4 regions of the Sphingobium sp. MP9-4 genome follow, and region 2 is predicted to be linked to each of the others. Evidence: riboswitches for the same ligand, from Rfam matches in the RefSeq annotation. Region 2 holds a riboswitch; each other region holds the start of a gene.

Region 1 (5,341 bases), on a different contig from region 2:
GCGCCGTTGCAGATTGCGCTGATCCCGCGCGGTGTCCGCTTCCGGGTCGAGCTGATCGAAGGCGCGGCGCGGGGCTATGTCTGCGAAAATTACGGCGCGCCCTTCCGATTGCCCGATCTGGGGCCGATCGGCGCCAATGGCCTCGCCAATCCCCGCGATTTCGAGGCGCCGGTCGCGGCCTATGAGGATGTCGAGCGGCCATTCGCCCTGATACAGAAGTTCATGGGCCGCCTGTGGATAACCATGCTGGACCATAGCCCGTTCGATGTCGTCGCCTGGCACGGCAATCTGACGCCGCTGCACTATGACCTCACCCGTTTCAACACGATCAACACGGTCAGTTTCGACCATCCCGATCCCTCGATTTTCACGGTGCTGACCTCGCCCAGCGAGACGCCGGGCACCGCCAATATCGATTTCGTCATCTTCCCGCCGCGCTGGATGGTGGCGGAGGACACGTTCCGGCCGCCCTGGTTCCACCGCAATGTGATGAGCGAGCTGATGGGGCTGATCCATGGCGAATATGATGCCAAGGCGGGCGGTTTCGCGCCCGGCGGCGCGTCGCTGCACAATGGCATGGCCGGCCATGGCCCCGACCGCGCGAGCTATGACAAGGCGATCGCTGCCGACCTGGCACCTCAGCGCATCGCCGACACCATGGCCTTCATGTTCGAAAGCCGGATGGTGCTGCGTCCCACGCGCTGGGCGATGGAAAGCCCGCTGCTGCAGCCCGATTATGATGAGTGCTGGTCCGGCTTCCGCAAGGCCCAGCTTCCCCCGATGAACGAGACCCCATGAGCTATTGGCACATAGACGAGACCCATGATCCCGCCCGCACCAGCTGGGTCGACAGCGCGCAGGATCATGGCGACTTCCCGATCCAGAATCTGCCTTATGGCCTGTTTTCGCCCGCAGGAGCTTCGCCGCGCGCCGGTGTCGCGATCGGCGACGCGATATTGGACCTGGCCGCCTGCGTCAGTGCCGGGCTGATCGACTGCGCGCCGCTGCTGGAAGATCAGCTCAATGCGCTGATGGCGCTGCCGGTGGCGGAGCGGGTCGCCCTGCGCCGCCGGATCAGCATATTGCTGTCGGACCCGGCCCATCGCCCGGCGGTCGAGCCGCTGCTGCACCGGGCCGCAGACTGCACGCTGCACCTGCCGGCGCGGATCGGCGACTATAGCGACTTCTATGTCGGCATCCATCACGCCAACAATATCGGCCGCCAGTTCCGGCCCGACAATCCGTTGCTGCCCAATTATAAATATGTGCCGATCGGCTATCATGGCCGGGCGTCCTCGATTCGCCCGTCGGGCGATCCGTTGGTCCGTCCGCGCGGCCAGCGCAAGCCGCCCGAGGCCGAAGTGCCTGTGGTCGGCCCGACTGCCCGGCTCGACTATGAGCTGGAACTGGGCGTGTGGATCGGCGCCGGCAATGATCTGGGCAGCCCGATCCCCATCAGCGAGGCGGCCGATCATGTCGCCGGCTTCTGCCTGCTCAACGACTGGTCGGCGCGCGATTTCCAGGCGTGGGAATATCAGCCGCTCGGGCCCTTCCTGGCCAAGAATTTCCATTCGACCATCTCGCCCTGGGTGGTGACGCCCGAGGCGCTGGCGCCGTTCCGCATCGCCCAGCCGCCCCGGCCGGAAGGCGATCCCGCGCCGCTGCCTTACCTCAGCGATGCCGACGATCAGGCCCATGGCGCGCTGGCGCTGACCTTGGAAGTGTATCTCTCCACCCAGGCGATGCGCGACGCGGGCCAGCCGTCGATGCGGCTCAGCCAGGGGCCGGCGAGCAACATGTACTGGACCGTCAGCCAGATCGTCACCCATCATGCCTCCAATGGCTGCAACCTGATGCCGGGCGACCTGCTGGGCAGCGGCACCATCTCCGCCCCGACGCGCGATGGCTATGGCAGCCTGATGGAAATCAGCAGCGGCGGCCGCGAGCCGATCAGCCTGCCATCGGGCGAGACGCGCAGCTTCCTGGAGGATGGCGACGAGGTGACATTGCGCGCCACCGCGTCGGCCCCCGGCCATGTGTCGATCGGCTTTGGCGAATGCCGCGCGATGATCGTGCCGGCGCGATGAGCGACCTCACCCTTCATGGCTATTGGCGGTCAAGCGCGAGCTATCGCGTGCGGATCGCGCTGGCCCTGAAGGGTGTCGACTATGCGCAGGTCGCCCATGACCTGCGCAGCGGTGCGCAGCGGGCACCCGACTATCAGGCGCTGGCGCCGCAGGGGCTGGTGCCCGCACTGGTGGATGGCGACAGCGTGCTGACGCAGAGCGGCGCGATCCTGGAATGGATCGAAGCGCGCTGGCCGCAGCCGTCCTTGCTGCCCGCCGACCCCGGCGATGCCGCGATCGTCCGTGCCATGGCCGGCATCATCGCCTGCGATATCCATCCGCTCGGCAATCTGCGCGTGTTGCAGGCGCTGCGGCAGGATTTTGGTGCCAGCGAGAATCAGGTCCGCGCCTGGATCGGCCGCTGGACCGGCGAGGGCTTCGCCGCGCTCGAAACGCTGATCGCCCGTCACGGCGGCACCTATGCGTTCGGGGACCGCCCCAGCTTCGCCGACTGCCATATCGTGCCCCAGCTCTACAATGCCCGGCGCTTCGGCGTCGACCTGACGCCCTTTCCGCGGCTGTGCGCCGTGGACGCGGCGGCATGCGCGCTCCCCGCCTTTGCCGCCGCGCACCCCGATCGCCAGCCCGACTCTGACATATGAGCGTCAGTGACACGCGCCTGTTCGCGACGCCGGCGGGTGTGCGCCTCTGCCCGATCGCGCAGATCGCCGATGGCAAGGCGCGCAATTTCGTGCTGCAGATGCGCGCCGGCCGCTTCCATGGCTTTGCCGTGCGGGATGGCGATCATGTCGCCGGCTTTGTCGATCAATGCCCCCATGCCGGCCTGCCGCTCGCGCAGCAGCTCGATGATTATCTGACCCCGGATGGCAGCCATATAAGATGTAGCTGGCACGGCGCCCTGTTCCGCCGCGACGATGGCGCCTGCGTCGGCGGCCCTTGTGTCGGCCAGCGCCTTACGCCCTGGCCGCTCGCCATGGCCGATGGCTGGATTGTCACCGCTGCCCAAAGCGACTAGGAACCGGCCCAGGGACGGCGCTTCGCATCGTCCCGACATGATCGCGCCGGTGCCCCCACGGGGGCTTAAAATGGGAAGGCGGTGCGGATGCCATGGCATCCAAGTCCGCAGCTGTCCCTGCAACTGTGAGCGGCGAGCGTGATGAACAAGGCTGTCCCCGATGCGGGATTAGCAGCCACTGGGCCGGACGCTAAATCATGCGAGGCCTGGGAAGGCCGTTCCTCCCGCTATGACCCGCAAGCCAGGAGACCTGCCAGCGTTTAGGTCGCTCTTGCTTTGGTCCAGGGGATGGCCGGGGCACGGTGTTCCGTCTGAGCGACAGGTTGGCGGCTGGAGCCGCGCGGTCACGCATCTGCGGGCGAACAAGCGCCCGTCCGCGATGCCGGCCGGCCGTGCGTGCGCGCCCGGTTCGCTCCCGCCCCGGTTGCTCCGGCGCGCGAGTATTTGTCATGGCCAACACTGCATCTGCCAAGATTCCGACCACCGTCATCACCGGCTTCCTGGGCGCGGGCAAGACCACGCTGATCCGCCACCTGCTGGAAAATGCGAAGGGGCGCCGCCTGGCCCTCATCATCAACGAATTTGGCGATGTCGGCGTCGACGGCGAACTGGTGAAGGGCTGCAACGACGCCGCCTGCCCGGAAGAGGATATTGTCGAGCTGGCCAATGGCTGCATCTGCTGCACCGTGGCCGACGATTTCCTGCCGACCATGACCGCGCTGCTCGACCGGCCGAGCCCGCCCGACCATATCATCATCGAGACGTCGGGGCTGGCCCTGCCCAAGCCGCTGGTCAAGGCCTTCCAGTGGCCCGACATCCGCACCCGCGCCACGGTGGACGGGGTGGTCGCGCTGATCGACGCCGATGCGGTCGCTGCCGGTCGCTTTGCCACCGACGAGGCGGCGCTGGCCGCCGCGCGTGCCGCCGATCCCAATCTGGACCATGACAGCCCGCTGGAGGAATTGTTCGAGGATCAGCTCGCCTGTGCCGATATGGTGGTGCTGAACAAGAGCGACCTGGTCGATGCCGACACGCTGGCCGCGGTCGAGGCGCAGGTCGATGCCGAGACGCGGCCCGGCGTAAAGATCGTCCGCGCCGCCCATGGTGCGGTCGATATCGGCGCGCTGCTGGGCATCGTCGCGGCGGCGGAGGATGATCTCGACGCCCGGCCCTCGCACCATGAGGCGGAGGGCGAGGATCATGACCATGATGATTTCGACAGCTTCGTCGTCGGCGGCGATGCGGTTGTCGATCCCGACACGCTGGTGGAGGCGCTGTCCGCGCTGATCGCCACCCATGACGTGCTGCGCGTCAAGGGCATGGTCGCGGTCGCGGGCAAGCCGATGCGGCTCGTCGTGCAGGCGGTCGGCCCGCGCATCCAGCATTTCTTCGACCGTCCCTGGCAGCCGCAGGAAGCGCGCCGCACCCAGCTGGTGGTGATCGGCCAGAAGGGGCTGGACCGCGCCGCGATCGAGGCCGACATCCAGGCCGTGCTCGGCTGATGCATCTTCTGTCCGCCACGCCGGGAACGATCAGCGACGGCGAGGAGGCGATCGACCTCGACCAGCCGCCCGGCGACATCGTCATCCTGACCGTGGCGGACAGCGACCTGGCCTGTTTCGCCGCCGCCGCCGCGCGCCTGCCCGATGACGCGCCGACCGTGCGGCTGGCCAATCTGCTGCAGCTCAAACATCCCTATTCGGTCGATCTCTATGTCGAGAAGGTGATCGCCAAGGCGCGCTTCGTCTGCGTCATCCTGCTCGGCGGCAAAAGCTATTGGCCCTATGGCGTGGACGAGATTGCGCAGGTCGCGCGCGAACGCGGCATCGCCTTCGCCGCGATCGCCGACGGGCGCGAGGGCGATCCCGCGCTGGACCTCGCCTCCACCGTGCCGGCGGCGATGCGCGAGCAGTTGCGGGACTATCTGCGCCAGGGCGGCACCGCCAATGCTTTGTCCTTCCTGCGCTGCGCCGCCCGGCTGACCGGCGCGGATGCGGGCGACCCCAATCATCCGCTGCCGATCGCCGACGCGGGCCTCTATTTGCCCGGCCATGACCGGCCCGGCGTGGCGGAACTGCGCGCGACCTGGGTCGAGGGGCGGCCGGTGGCGCTGCTGATCTTCTACCGCGCTTTGGTGGTCGCCGGCACGCTGAGCGCGGTCGATGCGATGGTCGCGGCCCTTGGCGCGCGCGACTTCAACGTTGCCGCCGTGCATGTCCGCGCGCTGCGCGAGCCGTTC
Region 2 (5,341 bases):
CGCCAAGCTGGACGCCGCGCGCGCGCTGGGCCTGCGCGTGCTGATGATCGACCGGCCCGCGCTGCCCGATCGGTGGGAGTTCCACCGGCCCGAGGATGTGCTCGACTGGATCGCTCATCCCGCCGCCTCGTCGGGGATGCCGCGCGGCGTGTAGAGGATCGGCCCGCGCGGCCGCTCGATGATGCGGGTCCGGCTCGACCCGACGATCACCATGGTGCGCATGTCCGCCATGTCCGCCCGCGCCTGCCCCAGCGGCACGATATGCAGTGTCTCCTGCGCGGTGGTCACGGCGCGGGCGAAGAGGATCGGGCGTGCATCGCCACAAAGTTCCCGCAACAGCGCCAGCGTGCGCACGAACCCTTCCGGCCGCGACGCCGACCGGGGATTGTAGAAGGCCATGGCGAAATCCGCCTCCGCCGCCAGCCGCAGCCGCTTTTCGATCAGGGACCAGGGCTTGAGATTGTCCGACAGGTTGATCGCACAGAAATCATGGCCAAGCGGCGCGCCCGCACGCGCCGCAGCAGCCAGCATCGCGGTGATGCCGGGCAGCACGCGAATGTCGATGTCGCGCCAGTGGGCAGGTCCGGCCTCCAGCGCCTCGAACAGGGCGGATGCCATGGCAAAGACGCCCGGATCGCCCGAGGAGACGACGACGACCCGCCGCCCCTGCGCCGCCAGCTCCAGCGCATGGGCCGCCCGGTCCAGTTCCACCCGATTGTCCGAAGGATGCAACGCCAGCCCCGCACGCGGCGCGACCCGCGCGACATAGGGGATATAGCCCACCACGTCGGTCGCGGCAGCCAGCGCGGCGTCGACCTCCGGCGTCACCAGCGCTTCGCCCCCTGGCCCAAGCCCCGCGATCGCGATCCAGCCCCCCTCTCCCGCCGCAAGATTCATGGCCGGCGCCCTTGGCCGTGGATCAGCAGGATCGAGAAATAGGGCGTGACCCTGTCGACATCGGCCAGCCGGGTCACGCGCTGTTCCGGCATGGCGGCATGTTCGACCAGCCATGCTTCATCGCTGCGCCCGGCCGCCGCCACCGCGCGGCGCAGCTTGGCGAGGTGCCGGCCGATCTTCATCACCACCAGCGCGTCGGTATCGCGGATGCGGCGGACCAGTTCCTCTTCCGGCAGCGTCGCCATCGCGACGGTCAGCACATCGTCACCCCAGGTGATCGGCAGGCCGGTCGCATTCCACGCGCCCGACATGCCCATGATGCCGGGGACCACTTCGACCGGGACCAGCCCCGCCAACCGGCTGTGCAGATGCATGAAGGAGCCGTAGAAAAAGGGATCGCCCTCGCACAAGACGACCACATCCTCGCCCGCCTCCGCGATCGCCAGCAGCCGGCCGGTGCAATCGGCATAGAAGGCGGCAAGGCAGTCGTTATAGCGCGGATCGGTGACCGGAATTTCGGTCGTCACCGGATATTCCATCGCCAGTTCGATTGCATCGTCCCGCAACATGCCCTGCGCGATGCGGCGCGCCTGCCCCGGTCGGCCGGCCTTGCGGAAATAGGCGACATGCCGTCCCCCCCGCACCAGCCGGTCGGCGCGCACGCTCAGCAAGTCCTGCGCGCCGGGGCCAAGGCCCACGCCATAGACGGTGCCGCTCATTCCGCGCGGCTCGCCAGCGCATTGATCGCCGCGACCGTGATCGCGCTGCCGCCAAGCCGCCCGTCGACGACGCAGCAGGGGACCGGCTGCGCCGCCCACAGTGCCGCCTTGGATTCCGCCGCGCCGACGAAGCCGACCGGGCAGCCGATGATCGCTGCGGGGCGCGGACAGGCCGGATCCTCCAGCATGTCGAGCAGGTGGAACAGCGCCGTGGGCGCATTGCCGATGGCAACCAGTGCCCCGGCAAGATGCGGCCGCCACAATTCCAGCGCGGCGGCGGATCGGGTATTGCCCATCGCCCGCGCCATGTCCGGCACGGCGGTGTCGTGCAGGGTGCAGAGCACGGCATTGTCGGCGGGCAGGCGCGCGCGCGTGACCCCTTCCGACACCATGCGCGCATCGCACAGCACCGGTGCCCCTGCGGCCAGGGCCTGCCGCGCCGCCGCTGCAAAGCCCGGCGAAAAGCGGATATGGGCCGCCAGGTCCACCATGCCCGCGGCATGGATCATGCGCACGGCGACCGGCTCCTCCTCGGCAGCAAAGCGCCCGAGGTCGGCTTCGGCGCGGATGGTGGCGAAGGACTGGCGATAGATCGCCGCGCCATCCCTCTCATAATCATGGGGCATCAACAGGCTCCGAAATGGGCAAGAAGGTCGGTGGCGGTGAGGTCAGGACGGACGGGCGCCGATCCTGCGCGGGCATGGAAGGCCAGGTCGTAGCGCCCGTCCCGCCCCGTCAGCACGATGTCGGCCGGAATCGAACTGGCGCAGCCCTTGGCGCAGCCGGAGACATGAAGGCGGCCCGCCACATGGGGGGCCAGCTGGCGGGCGAGATCGCGCGTCTCCACACTCGCCTGCGGGCAGGCAGGCGCGCCGGGGCAAGCCTCCACATGGATCAGCGGGTCGGCAGCGTCTGCGCACAGGCCGGGCAGTTGCCCTTCGGCCAGCAGCATGCGCCACGGGGTCAGCCGCATGGCCGGCGCGTCGAGAAGATGCCGCGCGTCGATCCGGCCGAAGGGAAGACCGTAGGCCATGCCGCCATCCCATGCGCCGGGCATCAGCCGAGCACTCGGCGACGCCGCCTCTGCCGTGCTCGTTGCCCAATCCGGCAGGGGCGCATCATGCCGGGCCATGCGCCCCACGCGCGCGCCGTCGCTCTCCACGAACCATCGGGCTAGCGCGAGCAGCGCATCCACTTCGCCGCCGCTGTCCACCGGCACGCCTTGTGCCCGCCCCTCCGCACGCAAGATCAGGCCGCCGTCCCGCGCCCGCTCGATGCGAAAATCCCCCGCTTCGCCGGACAGGAGCGGCGCGGCGCCGGCATCGATCACGAAGCCCATCTTGCCCGGCAAGTCCGGTAGTTCGTCCAGGCGATCGAGCAACTGGCGGGCGATGCGATGGCTGTCGTCGCCTTCGCGCCAGTCCGGCGCGACCATCACCATGCGCGCGCCCTCGCGCCTGGCATCGTGGTCGACCAGGCCAAGATCGAGCAACCGGTCGAGCAAGGAACGCCAGCTATCGTCGCGCACGCCGCGGATCTGGAGGTTGGCGCGCCGGGTCATGTCGATCAGGCCGTTGCCATGGGCGATCGCCGCTTCGCCCAGCGCCGCCAGGTCGTCGGCCGAAAGACGGCCGAAGCGCGGCTTCACGCGCACGATCAGCCCGTCGCCCGCCGCCATCGGGCGCCAGGCATCGGGACACCAGCCCCGAACGGCCGGCCCGTGGACCACCGCATGGTTCGCGGTCGCCCTATCCCTGCCCGCGCCGGTCTGGCTCACAGGCACATCCTCCGCGCGCCGGGACGCAACCAGGCGGGGCTTGCCGGCATCGCCGGTCGGCGCGAGGTGGCAGGCAGGCGCGACAGGCGCCCGACACCACGCGGCCGTGCAGCCCCAGCCACACGCTTCGCCGCCCAGACGGAAGAGAGACCGTGCCATGACCAATCCCTGGGTCAGGACAAGAGCGACCGAAACGCCGGCAGGTCTCCTGGCTCGCGGGTCGTTGCGGGATGCACGCCTTCCCGGACGCTCTGTCCAGTGGCTGCCCTCATGGGCTCGTGCATCGCGCTATCCGCTTACAGTTGCAGGGACAGCCACGGAATAAGGGGCCAGGCCCCCGCACCGCATTCCCGATTAAGTTCCTTGCGGAACACCGGCGTCAGTTATGCAATGCACCAGCATGAACCGGCGCATCGATGATGCCCTAGTCGAAACATCGGGCTTCGCCAAGACATGGAATGTGTATCGGCAGTCCCGCTGCCGGCTCGACGCCCAAGGCATACCGACGGAGGATGCCGAAACGGAAACCGGAAGCAAGGAAAGCGACGCGGCGTCGGATACCGAAATTATGGCTGGGGCGGCAGGAGCCCCAGTCAAATTCTCACGCCCTACAAGGCCTTGAAAACGCTGGCGTACAGCCAACGGCTGCACACCCTGTTGCTACAGCGTGTTGGCACAATCGACAACCCGGATTTTTCGCTCTCCAGCCACATCCTAGGCGCATCAAGCATCAAGCTATTTGCACCACTGTGACAGAGGAACTCGCGCAGGAGGGTAAGGTCAAATGGCCAGCTCGCATGAAGCTGCCGTTCGCGTAGCAACGGGCTATCCCCCTATAATGAACCGCGCCGGGTTTGCCGGAGGCTCCAACTCCTGAGAAGGTGGAGCCTGTATGAGCAAGACAACGAACAAGTTTGCGCCGGAAGTCCGCGAGCGCGCGGTGCGTATGGTGATCGATCATGAACGTGATTACCCCTCTCGCTGGGCAGCGGTGGTTTCGATTGCGGAGAAGATCGGCTGCGTTCCGCAGACGCTGCATGAGTGGGTGAAGAAGGCTGAGGTCGACAGCGGCAAGCGCGCGGGCGTCCCGACCGAGGTAGCCGACAAGATGAAGGCACTGGAGCGCGAGGTCCGCGAGCTGCGACAGGCCAATGAGATCCTGCGCCAGGCATCGGCATATTTTGCCCAGGCGGAGCTCGACCGCCCGTTCAAGCGATGATCGCGTTCATCGACGATTACCGCGATGCCTATGGGGTCGAGCCAATCTGCAGCATCCTGTAGATCGCCCCATCCACCTATCACGAGCGCATCGCACAGCGGCCTGATCCGTCGACTCCTCTCGCATTCCCGGCAAGGCCGCCCCCGCCCCTGCGGGATGCACACGGAAAAAGATCTGGAAACCACTCTGCTGGGGCCCGTCCTGCCTGACCGGACGTGTGGCGATTGCATGATCTACGGTACCGTTCTCACCGTAGACACGCCTGATTTCAATAAGCCGGCCGGCTCCGCATGTGCTCACCTTGCCGCCGACCGATGCAGCATTGACGCCGTGCGCCCGCACGTTTTCCGGACCTGGTGCTGCGCCGGCAATGCCGCAACAAGCGGCGCTGCATTTCCTCCCCCCTGTCAGACGAGTGCTACGCCAATCCGAAATTCTGGAACGTCAGCGTCGGCTTTGTGCTGAGGAAGGCGACCTGGACCATTGCCTGGGAGCCGGAGCCGTCGGGGTCGTAATATAGCGCGCCGGTCGATTTGTTATAGACGAGATACTGGTCCGGTGCGGTTGCCGCGGTTCCGGCATAGAAGGCCGATGACGGCAGGCTTCCGCTCGGCATCGAGGCAAAGGCGGTGAAGATGCCGCGCGCGAAAACGAGCATGTCCTCGCCCGGCGTAAAGTCCTTCACCGTGTCGCGATCGGCCGATACGGTCAGCGAATCGAACAGGAAGC
Region 3 (5,341 bases), on a different contig from region 2:
TTCGGCGAGTCTCGACGACAATCCCGAATATGAGGTGACGAAGCTGCGCATCGGCTATGAATCGATGGTCACGCCCGACACCATCTATGATTATCATCTGGCAACGGGTGAGTTGGAGATACTCAAGGTCCAGGAAATTCCCTCGGGCTATGACGCCAGCCGCTATGCCACCGAGCGGCTGATGATCCCGGCGCGCGACGGCACGCAGATTCCGGTGTCGATCGTCTATCCCGCCGACTTCCCCCGTGACGGCAGCGCGCCGCTGCACCTTTATGGCTATGGCGCCTATGGTCTGGCGATGGAGCCGGGTTTCTCGACCAGCCGCCTGTCGCTGCTCGATCGCGGCTTTGCCTTTGCCATCGCCCATATTCGCGGCGGCGACGATATGGGCCAGCAATGGTATCTGGATGGCAAGCTCGACAAGCGCACCAACACCTTCACCGATTTCGTCGATGTCGCGAAGGGGCTGATCGATCTTGGCTATTCGGCCAAGGGCAGGATCAGCATTTCGGGCGGATCGGCCGGCGGCGAGCTGATGGGCGCGGTCATCAACTCCGATCCCGACCTGTGGGGCGCGGTGGTGGCGCATGTGCCGTTTGTCGATGTGCTCAACACCATGCTGGACGAGACGCTGCCACTGACGCCGGGCGAATGGCCCGAATGGGGCAATCCGATCGAGGATGAGGCCGCATTCCGCACCATCCAGTCCTATGACCCCTACACCCATGTCAGCGCGCAACATTATCCGCCGCTGATGGTTACCGCCGGGCTGAACGACCCGCGCGTTACCTATTGGGAGCCGGCCAAATGGGTCGCGAAGCTGCGCGCGACCAAGACCGACAGCAATATCCTGCTGCTCAAGACCAATATGGGCGCGGGACATGGTGGCAAGTCCGGGCGGTTCGAGAGCCTGCACGAGACCGCCGAGGAATTTGCGTTCATCCTGTGGCAGCTGGGAGTGGAAGGCTGATGGCGTCGAGCTTCACCAAGCAATTCACCGCAAGGCCCGAGCATATCGATGTGCTGGGCCATGTGAACAACGCGGTGTGGGTGCAGTGGATGGAGCAATTGTCGGTCGAACATTGGATGACCCATGCCGATCCGGCCCATGTCGACGCCTATATCTGGGTCGTGACCCGGCATGAGGTCGATTATCGCGGTAACGTGACCGAGGGCGATGTCGTGTCGGGCCGCACCTGGATTCCGGAAGGACCGCGCGGCGCGCGGTTCGACCGGCTGATCGAGTTCACCGGGCCGGACGGCAAGGTGAAGGTGTCTGCCAAATCCACCTGGGCGATGATCGACAAGGAGAGCGGCCGATTGATGCGGGTGCCGGCCGAAGTCGCCGCAAACTTCATCGAGGGCTGAGCCGGCCCAGCTTCAGCGGGCGCTGACGGCTTGGGAGAGGGCGCGTGCCGCCTGCACATAGGCAGGACCACCGCACACGGTCCAGGCCTGGGGCAGGCTGATGCGCGCTATGTCGCGTAGCACCGGATGGTGCAGCATTTCGGTGCCCTGGTCGGTGATCCGGTCGGTGGCGCTCTCGACGATCAGATAATCGGGCCGGGCGGCGACCATCTCCTCCAGGCTGACCTGCGCGATCGCCGGCTTGCCAAGGTCGGCGGCCAGGTTGCGCAGCCCTGCCCGCGTCATCAGGTCGTCGACCAACGTGCCGGTGCCGGTCATGTAGCCGCGCCGCTGATAATAGGCGGCGACCTTCGGCTTCGGCGCACGGGGCAGGGCGGCAAGCTCCCGGTCCATCCGCGCGATCATCGCTTCGCCCCGGTCGGCATGGCCGATCGCCTGCGCCACCGTGCGGATCGACGCGACGATATCGGCATAGCTGTCCGCGCTTTTCAGGTCGACGGCGGGATAATGCTGGGCCTTGAGGATCGCGATCGCCGGATTGCGCCGCGCCGGCATGCCGATCACCAAGTCTGGATTGGTCGCCAAAATCTGCTCGGCCGATCCGTCGAGGATGGGCAGGCCGCGGGTCGCGGCAGCCACCGCCGACATCTGCCGATCGCCGGCATTATGGGTCAGGCCGGCAATCTGGTCGCGATCGGCCAGCGCCACCAGCAACTGGTCGGCGCACAGGTTGAGCGACACGATCCGTTGCGGACGTTTGCCTGCATTGGCAGGCTGGCGCGCGGTGGCCGCCCATAATGTGGCACCGCCGATCAGGGCGATCATCAGGGCGATCATCCCCTTGCCGGGGCCGATGGGCGCAAATATCCGCATGGCCACCTCCCTTAGCCGGCGCGCTCCGCCAGGCAAGGAAGATTGACGCTCCAGTCGGGCTCGCCTATCGCCCGGACTGCGACAGGTTCCCCGGCAGCGGGGATGAAAAGGGAATGGGGTTCAAGACCCCGGCTGCCCCTGCAACTGTGAGCGGCGAGCCTTTGTGCCATATGCCATTGGGACCGCAAGGTTCTGAGAAGGCGGCATGAATCAGCGATGACCCGCGAGCCAGGAGACCTGCCCGTCGCGGTCGTCCTTCGCGCGGACAGGGTGTGCCGAGCGGACGGGGGTGAACCCGCGTGGCGACAGGTGGACCGCATAGGTGCGGGGACCATGTCGCGCCCGGCCGGGCACCGATATCGTCCCTGGGATGCGGTCCCTCGTCCGGGGGCTCATGTGTTCAAATATCTGACTTTCTGTTCTTTCCTTCTCTCCACCACCGCTTTCGCCGAAGAGGCGCAGCAGGCGCCACCGCCCGATGCCGCCGCCGATGCCGGGGCATCCTCGATCCTCGTCACCGCGACCCGCCTCGCCACGCCGGCCGATCAGGTGCCGGCCTCCGTCACCGTGCTCGACAAGGCGGCGATCGACCGGGCGCAGGATCTGGGCGTCACCGAATTGCTGCTGCGCACGCCCGGCGTCAGCATCTCGCGCAATGGCGGCTATGGCACGGCGACGTCGCTGCGCATCCGCGGCGCGGAATCCGACCAGACCGTGGTCGTGATCGACGGGGTGAAGCTCAACGATCCGTCCTCGGCCGGCGGCGGCTATAATTTCGCCAATCTGCTGGTCGGCGACGCCTCGCGCATAGAAGTGCTGCGCGGTCCCCAGTCGACCCTGTGGGGCAGTCAGGCAATCGGTGGCGTCGTCAATGTCGTCACCGCCATGCCCGAAAAGGCGCTGGAGGGGAGCTTCGACATAGAGGCGGGGTCGCGCGACACGGTCAGCGCCCGCGCGGCATTGGGCGGCAAGACCGGCCCGGTCAGTTGGAGGATCGGTGGCCAGAGCTTCACCACCGACGGCATTTCGGCGATCAGCCCGGCCTTTGGCGGCAAGGAGAAGGACGGCTATACCAACCGCAGCGTCACCGGCCGGGTCGAGGTGGCGCTGGCGGACGGAATCAGCGCGGACCTGCGCGGCTATTATTCCGATGGCCATGTCGATTTCGACGCGACCAGCGCGGACAGCCCCGCCTATGGCACCAATCGCGAATTTGTCGGCTATGCCGGCCTTAACGTCGCACTGCTCGACGGCCGCTTCCGCAACCGTTTCGGCTATGGCTATACCGACACCGATCGCGACAATTATGACCCGCGCAACCCGCGCAAGCAGAGCTTCGACGCCGCCGGGCGCAACCAGCGGCTCGAATATCAGGGCAGCTTCGCGATCGCCGACGGCTGGACCGCGCTGTTCGGGATGGAGAATGAGAATAGCCGCTTCCGCAGCGTGTCGCCTTCGGCCTCGCTTTCGGTGCCGATTCCCGACCCGGCCCGCGGCAAGGCGGAGATCACCAGCGTCTATGGCCAGCTTAATGCCCAGCCGATTACGGGCCTGACCCTGACTGGCGGGCTGCGCTATGACGATCATGATCGCTATGGCGGCCGTACCCTCTTTTCCGCCGGGGGCGTCTGGGCGCTGCCGACCGGGACGGTGCTGCGCGCCAGCTATGGCGAGGGGTTCAAGGCGCCGACCCTCTATCAGCTCTTTTCCGAATATGGGAATCAGGCGCTCGACCCCGAACGCGCCCATGGCTGGGAAGCGGGCGCGGAGCAGCGCTTCCTTGGCGAGAAGCTGCGGCTGGGCGCGACCTGGTTCGACCGGACCACGACCGACCAGATCATCTATAATAGCTGTTCCACCAGCTCGACCGATCCGCGCTGCTTCACGCCCGGCACCACCACCCGCCGCTATGGCTATTATCTCAATGTCGCGCGCGCCAAGGCGCATGGGATAGAGGCGCAGGTGGCGGTCGAGCCGGTCAAGGGGCTGACCATTGACGGCAATTATAGCTGGACCGTGGCGGAGGATCGTTCGGAGGACACTGCGAACGAAGGCAATTGGCTGCCGCGCCGGCCGCGCAACAGCGCCAATGGGTCGATCAGCTATGCCTGGCCCTTCGGCCTCACCACCGGCGCGGCGGTGCGCTGGTCCGGCCACAGCTATGACAATGCGGCCAACACGACGCGGCTGGACGATTATACGCTGGTCGACCTGCGCGCCGAATATGCGTTCACCCCGGCGTTGCGCCTGTTCGCCCGCGTCGAGAATCTCTTCGACGAGAACTACATGACGGCCTATCGCTATGGCACGCTCGGCCGCAGCATCTATGCCGGCTTCCGGGGGCGCTTCTGATGCTGCGTCCCGTCGAACCCGGCCCCGCCATCCTCGCCTGCAATACCTGCCGTCATTCGGCCGAAGCGCGGGAGGACGGGGAGGGCGTGCGCGGCGGGGCACGGCTGGCGGAGGCGCTGCGCACGGTGCAGGCCTCCGACCCGCGCTATGCCACCGTCGCGGTGCAGGACATGCCCTGCCTGTTCGCCTGCCAGGATCATTGCACCGTCCATCTGCGCGCGCCCGGCAAGGTCGGCTATGTCATGGGGCGGTTCACCCCGGATGCCGATGCGGCACGCGCGATCCTCGATTACGCCATTGCCTATGCCGCCAGCGATCATGGCCGCGTCGCCTTTCGTGAGTGGCCCGAAGGCGTGAAGGGCCATTTCATCACCCGTACCCCGCCGGAAGGATTTGTCGTCGAATGAGCTTCGCCTCGATCACCGATTTTGAGAATGCCCTGGCCAACCTGCCACCGGCCGAGGAACTGGCGAGCGCGGCGGCACGCGCGCGGCAGGCCGAGCTGACCAAGCCATTGGGGGCGCTCGGCCGGCTGGAGGATGTCGCGATCTTCATGGCAAGCTGGCAGGGGCGCGCGGTGCCGCGCCTGGAACGGGCGCGTGCCGCGATCTTTGCCGGCAATCATGGCTTCACCGTCCATGGCGTCAGCGCCTATCCCGCCGCCGTGACCGCGCAGATGGTCGCCAATTTCGCCGCCGGCGGCGCGGCGATTAACGCGCTGGCCGGTGTGGCCGGGCTGGAACTGGCG
Region 4 (5,341 bases), on a different contig from region 2:
CGCCGCGACGGCGGTGGCGCAGGCGCCGGTGCCGCAGGCGCGGGTCAGGCCGGCGCCGCGTTCCCAGACGATCAGGCGCAGATGCTGCGGGCCGACGACCTGCGCGAAATTGACGTTCACGCGAGCGGGGAAAAGCGGGTCATGCTCGATCAGCGGGCCGAGCCGTTCGAAATCGACCGCGTCCAGATCCTCGACGAAGAAGATCACATGCGGGTTGCCGACATTGACGGCGGCCGGCGCGGGCAAATCTTCCCAACTGGCCGACATCGTCAGCGTGTCCATCGGATAGCCAAGCGGGATCGCGTCCCAGTCGAAGCGGGGCGCGCCCATGTCGACGCTGGCGCCGCCGTCCACGCCCTTGGCGTCGAGCAGCCCGGCCCTGGTGCGGATCAGCACGTCCTTGCCGACGAACAGCGGTACGCAGCGGGTGGCGTTGCCGCAGGCTTCCACTTCCGAACCGTCGGAATTGAAGATCAGCATCGACACGTCGGCCTGGTCGCCGGTCTCGGCATCGCCGATGACGATCAACTGGTCACAGCCGATGCCGGCATGGCGATCGGCAATGGCGCGGGCGCGCGCCTCCGTCATCGCGACCGGCGCTTGGCGCGCGTCGATCACGACGAAATCATTGCCCAGACCATGCATCTTGGAAAAGCGGCTCATCATGGCGCCGCATTTAGTGCGGGACGGGGCAAAAGACCAGCGGTCAGGCGTTCGGGCCGCCGATGATCGCGGCATAGGTGGCCGGATCGACATTGGCGCCGGAGATGACGAGGGCGGTGGCGCCGTCGGTGGGCGGGGCGAGGCCGGCGAGCATGGCGGCGAGCGCCACTGCACCGCCCGGCTCCACCACGAGCTTGAGCGTGGTGAAGGCGAAGCGCATCGCGTCGCGCACCTGATCGTCGCTGACGACCAGGCCGCCGGCCAGCAGGGCATGGTTGATCGGGAAGGTCAGCGCGCCGGGGCTGGGCGCCAGCAGGGCGTCGCAGATGCTGCGTGCGTCGGGCGAGACGCTTTCCCGCACGCCGCTGGCGAGCGAGCGAGCCGTGTCGTCGAAGCCGGCGGGTTCGACGGCATAGACGCTGATGTCGGGGCGGGCGGCCTTGACCGCCGTGGCCGTGCCCGCGACCAGCCCGCCGCCACCGCAGCAGACGAGTATCTGTGCGAGGTCGGCGCTGGCGGCCTGGGCCTGGTCGAGTATTTCGAGGCCGATCGTGCCCTGGCCGGCGATGATGAAGGGATCGTCGAACGAGGGGACCAGCGTTGCGCCGCGTTCGGTGGCCAGGGCGGTGGCGATTGCCTCACGGCTCTGGGTGAAGCGGTCATAGGGGACGACCTCGGCGCCGAGCGCACGGGTGTTGGCGGTCTTGATCGCCGGGGCATCGGCCGGCATCACGATCGTGGCGGGAATGCCGAGCAGGCGCGCGGCAAAGGCGACGCCCTGGGCATGATTGCCCGAGGACCAGGCGACGACGCCCGCCGCCCGTTCCGCATCGTTCAGCCGGGCGAGGCGGTTATAGGCGCCGCGGAACTTGAACGATCCGCTATGCTGGGCGCCCTCGAACTTCACCAGCACGCGCCGGCCGCACAAATCGTTGAGCGCGGCATTCTCGATCAGCGGGGTACGGACCGCCGCCGGCGCGATCAGCCGCGCGGCATCGGCGACGTCGGCGGCAGTGATGGCCATCAAGGATAGATCTGGCGAATCGGACATGTCGGCTCCTTGGGTCAGAGGCCCCTGCATAGCCGGCCACCAGCACCGCGCAACGATCCGCCGGGGCGATCCTGGCCCGCTTGGCAGGGCTTGTGCTTTGGCTTATGGGGGCCGCGCGCCGGGGCGGTCAAAAGCCCCGGACGCGCATGATCGCGCCGGTGCCCGCAAGGGCTGAAAACGGGAATGCGGTGCGGGGGGCGCAGCCCTTCCAAATCCGCGGCTGTCCCTGCAACTGTAAGCGGTGAGCGCGATGCGCAGGGTTCCCAGGCTCTTCAAAAGGGGAGGGCCGGAACCGGCCACTGGACCGATAGGTCCGGGAAGGCTGGCGCATCGCTGCCCTGACCCGCGAGCCAGGAGACCTGCCGGCGTCTGGTCGCTCTTGCCCTGGCCCAGGGGATGGCCATGGCGCGGTGTTTCCGTCGAGCGACGCCCATGGCGGCCGGGGCCGCATCGGTGCGTGGGGCGGGGCGCTGGCGTCTTCCCGATCCTCACGCAGCGACCGCATGTGCGGACGCCCCGGTTCCAAATCGACGGACGCCGGGGGACGATAAAATGAAGATGTTGGGGATTTCGCTCATCGCGCTGCTGGCCGCTACGCCGGCACTGGCCCAGGATGACGATATCGTCGTCACCGCTTCGGGCATCGCACAGCCGCGCGACGAGGTCGGCCAGGCGATCACGGTGATCGATGCCGACACGATCAGGACGCGCCAGGCGGTCGATGTCGTCGACCTGCTCGCCACCACGCCGGGCGTCCGCTTCAGCCGCAACGGTTCCACCGGCGGCGTGACCGGCGTGTCGCTGCGCGGCGCGGAGACGACCCAGACGCTGGTGCTGATCGACGGGGTCAAGGTCAACGACCCGAGCGGCATCGGCGACGGCTATGATTTCGGCCATCTGTTGACCGGCAATATCCGCCGGATCGAAGTGCTGCGCGGCTCCAACTCGGTGGTCTATGGCAGCCAGGCGATCGGCGGCGTGGTCAATGTGATGACCGGCGCGCCCAGCGAGGGTTTCGAGGTTAACGCCTCGGCCGATTATGGCTATAGCGATACGCTGAACGCCAAGGCCGATGTGTCGGGCACGCATGGCGCGGTGTCGGGCGGCGTCGGCGTCGCCTATTTCAACACCGACGGCATTTCCTCGGTCGGCCGGTCGTTCGGCGGCGTGGAGAAGGATGGCTATGAGAATATCGCCACCAACGCCAAGCTGAAGATCGCTTTCACCGACAGCCTCAGCCTCGACCTGCGCGGCTATTATATCCATGCCGATCTCGACTATGACAGCTTCTTCGGCGCGCCGGCCGACAGCAGCGACGTCAGCAAGCTGGACCAATATGTCGGCTATGCCGGGATCAACCTGGCGCTGCTCGACGGCAAGCTGACCAACCGCGCCGCCGTTACCTGGATGCGCAACGACCGCGACTATTATTTCGTGCGCGGCACCGACCCGGATTATGGCTATTCGGGCACCAATCTGCGCTTCGAATATGAGGGCGTCTATGCCCCGGTGGATCAGGCCAAGCTGATCTTCGGCTATGAGCATGAGCGGCCGGACTATGAGTATTTCGGCTTTGGCGACATAGCGAGTGCGAAGGCGAACATCGACAGCGTCTATGCGCTGGCGGTGGTGAAGCCGCTTGCCGGCCTCGCCGTCACGGGCGGGCTGCGCCATGACGATCATAGCCAGTTCGGCGGCGCGACCACCTTTGGTGCCAACGCCAATTACACGCCGAACGCGGGCGCCACCAATATCCGCCTCTCCTATGGCGAAGGGTTCAAGGCGCCGTCGCTCTATCAGCTCTACGACACCTATAGCGGCAACAGCGCGCTGCGGCCGGAGCGGTCGAAAAGCTATGATATCGGCTTCGACCAGAGCCTGGACGGGGACAAGGCGGTGCTGTCGCTGACCGCCTTCCGGCGCGATACTCGCAACCAGATCAACTATGATTATGCGACCTACACCTATGGCAATCTAGACCGGACCCGCGCCAAGGGCGTGGAAGCGACGCTGACGCTGAAGCCGGTCGAGGCGCTGACGGTGGCGGCCTCCTACTCCTATGTCGATGCGCGCGACCGGTCGGGCGGGGGCACCGACGGCAATCGCCTGCCGCGCCGCGCCGCCAATGCGGTCAGTGTGTCGGCCGACTATCTCTGGTCCTTCGGCCTGTCGACCGGCGCGACGCTGACCATGGTCGGCGACAGCTATGACGACACGGCCAACACGCGCCGGCTCGACGGCTATGCGCTGGCCGGGCTGCGCGCGTCCCTCCCCGTGGGCGACCATCTCGAAGTCTATGGCCGGATCGACAATCTGTTCGATGCGGATTACGCCACGGCCTATGGCTATGGCACCTATGGCCGGTCGGCCTATGGCGGCGTGCGTGTCCGCTTCTAAGGGGCGGCGGCATCCCCTGTTGCTGCCGGGGCTGATCGCCCTGCTGCTGGTCGCGGCCATCGCATCGGTCGCGCTGGGATCGGTGACGATTGCGCCGGGCCGCATCCTGACGGTGCTGGCGGGCGGCGGCGACATGGTGGCGCGGGCGATCGTCATCGACCTGCGCCTGCCGCGCATGGCGATCGGCCTGCTGGTCGGCGCCATGCTGGGCCTGTCGGGCGCGGCCCTGCAGGGTTATCTGCGTAATCCTCTGGCGGAGCCCGCCGTGCTGGGCGTGTCCAATGCGGCGGCGCTGGGTGCGGTGATCGCGCTTTATTTCGGCCTGTCCGAACTGCACCCGATGGCGTTGCCGCTGCTGGCGATCGTCACCGCGCTGGCGGCGATCGGCGCGCTGTTCCTGCTTGCCGGGCCGTCGGAAAGCCCGTTGACGCTGATCCTGGCCGGGATCGCGGTCGCAACGCTGGCGGGGGCGGGGATCAGCCTGGCGCTCAACCTGTCGCCCAATCCCTTTGCCGCGATGGAGATTATGAGCTGGCTGATGGGGAGCTTGGAAAATCGCAGCATCGACCATCTGCTGCTGGCGCTGCCCTGCATCGCGGTTGGCGCGGCGCTGCTGCTTTATGACGGACGCGCGCTCGACGCGCTGACCCTGGGCGAGGATGGCGCGCGGGCGCTGGGCGTCGACCTGTCGCGGGCGCGGCTTCGGCTGATGGCGGGGGTGGCAATCGGTGTCGGCGGCGCGGTGGCGGTGACCGGATCGATCGGCTTCGTCGGCCTGATCGTGCCGCATCTGGTGCGACCGCTGACCGATCGCTCGCCTTCCGCGCTGCTGTTGCCGTCCATGCTGGGCGGCGCGGTGCTGCTGACCCTGGCCGATATCGGCGTGCGCATCATCCCGACCAGCAGCGAGCTGAAACTGGGCGTGCTGACCGCGATCCTTGGTGTGCCGGTCTTCCTCATTCACCTGATGCGGGAGCGGCGGCTATGGTGACCCTGTCGACCGAGCAACTGGACGTCCGGCTGGGTCGCCATCTGGCGGTGCGTGGCGTCCATCTGACCATGGCGCCGGGCCAGTTGATCGGAGTGATCGGCCCCAATGGCGCGGGCAAGTCGACCCTGGTGCGGGCGCTGCTGGGGCTGGTGAAGCCGGCCGCCGGCCGCGCGCTGCTGGACGGGGCGCCGGTCGAGCGGATGTCGCGCCAGGCGGTCGCGCGGTCCATCGCCTATCTG

The links. A riboswitch is a leader RNA that binds a small molecule or an ion and turns the genes downstream of it on or off. The one in region 2 is predicted to bind cobalamin.
Region 1: another riboswitch for cobalamin. It lies ahead of cobW (cobalamin biosynthesis protein CobW); the one in region 2 lies ahead of A0U87_RS03100 (cobalamin biosynthesis protein CobG).
Region 3: another riboswitch for cobalamin. It lies ahead of A0U87_RS10355 (TonB-dependent receptor); the one in region 2 lies ahead of A0U87_RS03100 (cobalamin biosynthesis protein CobG).
Region 4: another riboswitch for cobalamin. It lies ahead of A0U87_RS20800 (TonB-dependent receptor); the one in region 2 lies ahead of A0U87_RS03100 (cobalamin biosynthesis protein CobG).

What each region holds. Positions count from the first base shown of each region.
Region 1 covers NZ_LUFI01000082.1:1,701-7,041, reverse strand. Annotated here, with positions in the region: gene hmgA (homogentisate 1,2-dioxygenase) at 1-798, shown strand, start outside; gene fahA (fumarylacetoacetase) at 795-2,087, shown strand; gene maiA (maleylacetoacetate isomerase) at 2,084-2,728, shown strand; gene A0U87_RS22800 (Rieske (2Fe-2S) protein) at 2,725-3,102, shown strand; cobalamin riboswitch at 3,133-3,375, shown strand; gene cobW (cobalamin biosynthesis protein CobW) at 3,552-4,604, shown strand; partial or broken gene cobN (cobaltochelatase subunit CobN) at 4,604-5,341, shown strand, end outside.
Region 2 covers NZ_LUFI01000014.1:62,339-67,679, forward strand. Annotated here, with positions in the region: gene A0U87_RS03080 (cobalt-precorrin-6A reductase) at 1-154, shown strand, start outside; gene cobJ (precorrin-3B C(17)-methyltransferase) at 115-897, opposite strand; gene cobI (precorrin-2 C(20)-methyltransferase) at 894-1,616, opposite strand; gene A0U87_RS03095 (precorrin-8X methylmutase) at 1,613-2,242, opposite strand; gene A0U87_RS03100 (cobalamin biosynthesis protein CobG) at 2,242-3,294, opposite strand; cobalamin riboswitch at 3,574-3,786, opposite strand; partial or broken gene A0U87_RS03105 (transposase) at 4,286-4,671, shown strand; AL1L pseudoknot at 4,567-4,683, shown strand; gene A0U87_RS03115 (cadherin-like domain-containing protein) at 5,031-5,341, opposite strand, start outside.
Region 3 covers NZ_LUFI01000031.1:73,992-79,332, reverse strand. Annotated here, with positions in the region: gene A0U87_RS10370 (S9 family peptidase) at 1-970, shown strand, start outside; gene A0U87_RS10365 (acyl-CoA thioesterase) at 970-1,368, shown strand; gene A0U87_RS10360 (ABC transporter substrate-binding protein) at 1,381-2,241, opposite strand; cobalamin riboswitch at 2,308-2,501, shown strand; gene A0U87_RS10355 (TonB-dependent receptor) at 2,638-4,593, shown strand; gene A0U87_RS10350 (DUF1636 domain-containing protein) at 4,593-5,000, shown strand; gene cobT (nicotinate-nucleotide--dimethylbenzimidazole phosphoribosyltransferase) at 4,997-5,341, shown strand, end outside.
Region 4 covers NZ_LUFI01000070.1:244-5,584, reverse strand. Annotated here, with positions in the region: gene dapF (diaminopimelate epimerase) at 1-666, opposite strand, end outside; gene A0U87_RS20805 (threonine/serine dehydratase) at 707-1,714, opposite strand; cobalamin riboswitch at 1,854-2,096, shown strand; gene A0U87_RS20800 (TonB-dependent receptor) at 2,267-4,111, shown strand; gene A0U87_RS20795 (iron ABC transporter permease) at 4,098-5,102, shown strand; partial or broken gene A0U87_RS20790 (ABC transporter ATP-binding protein) at 5,096-5,341, shown strand, end outside.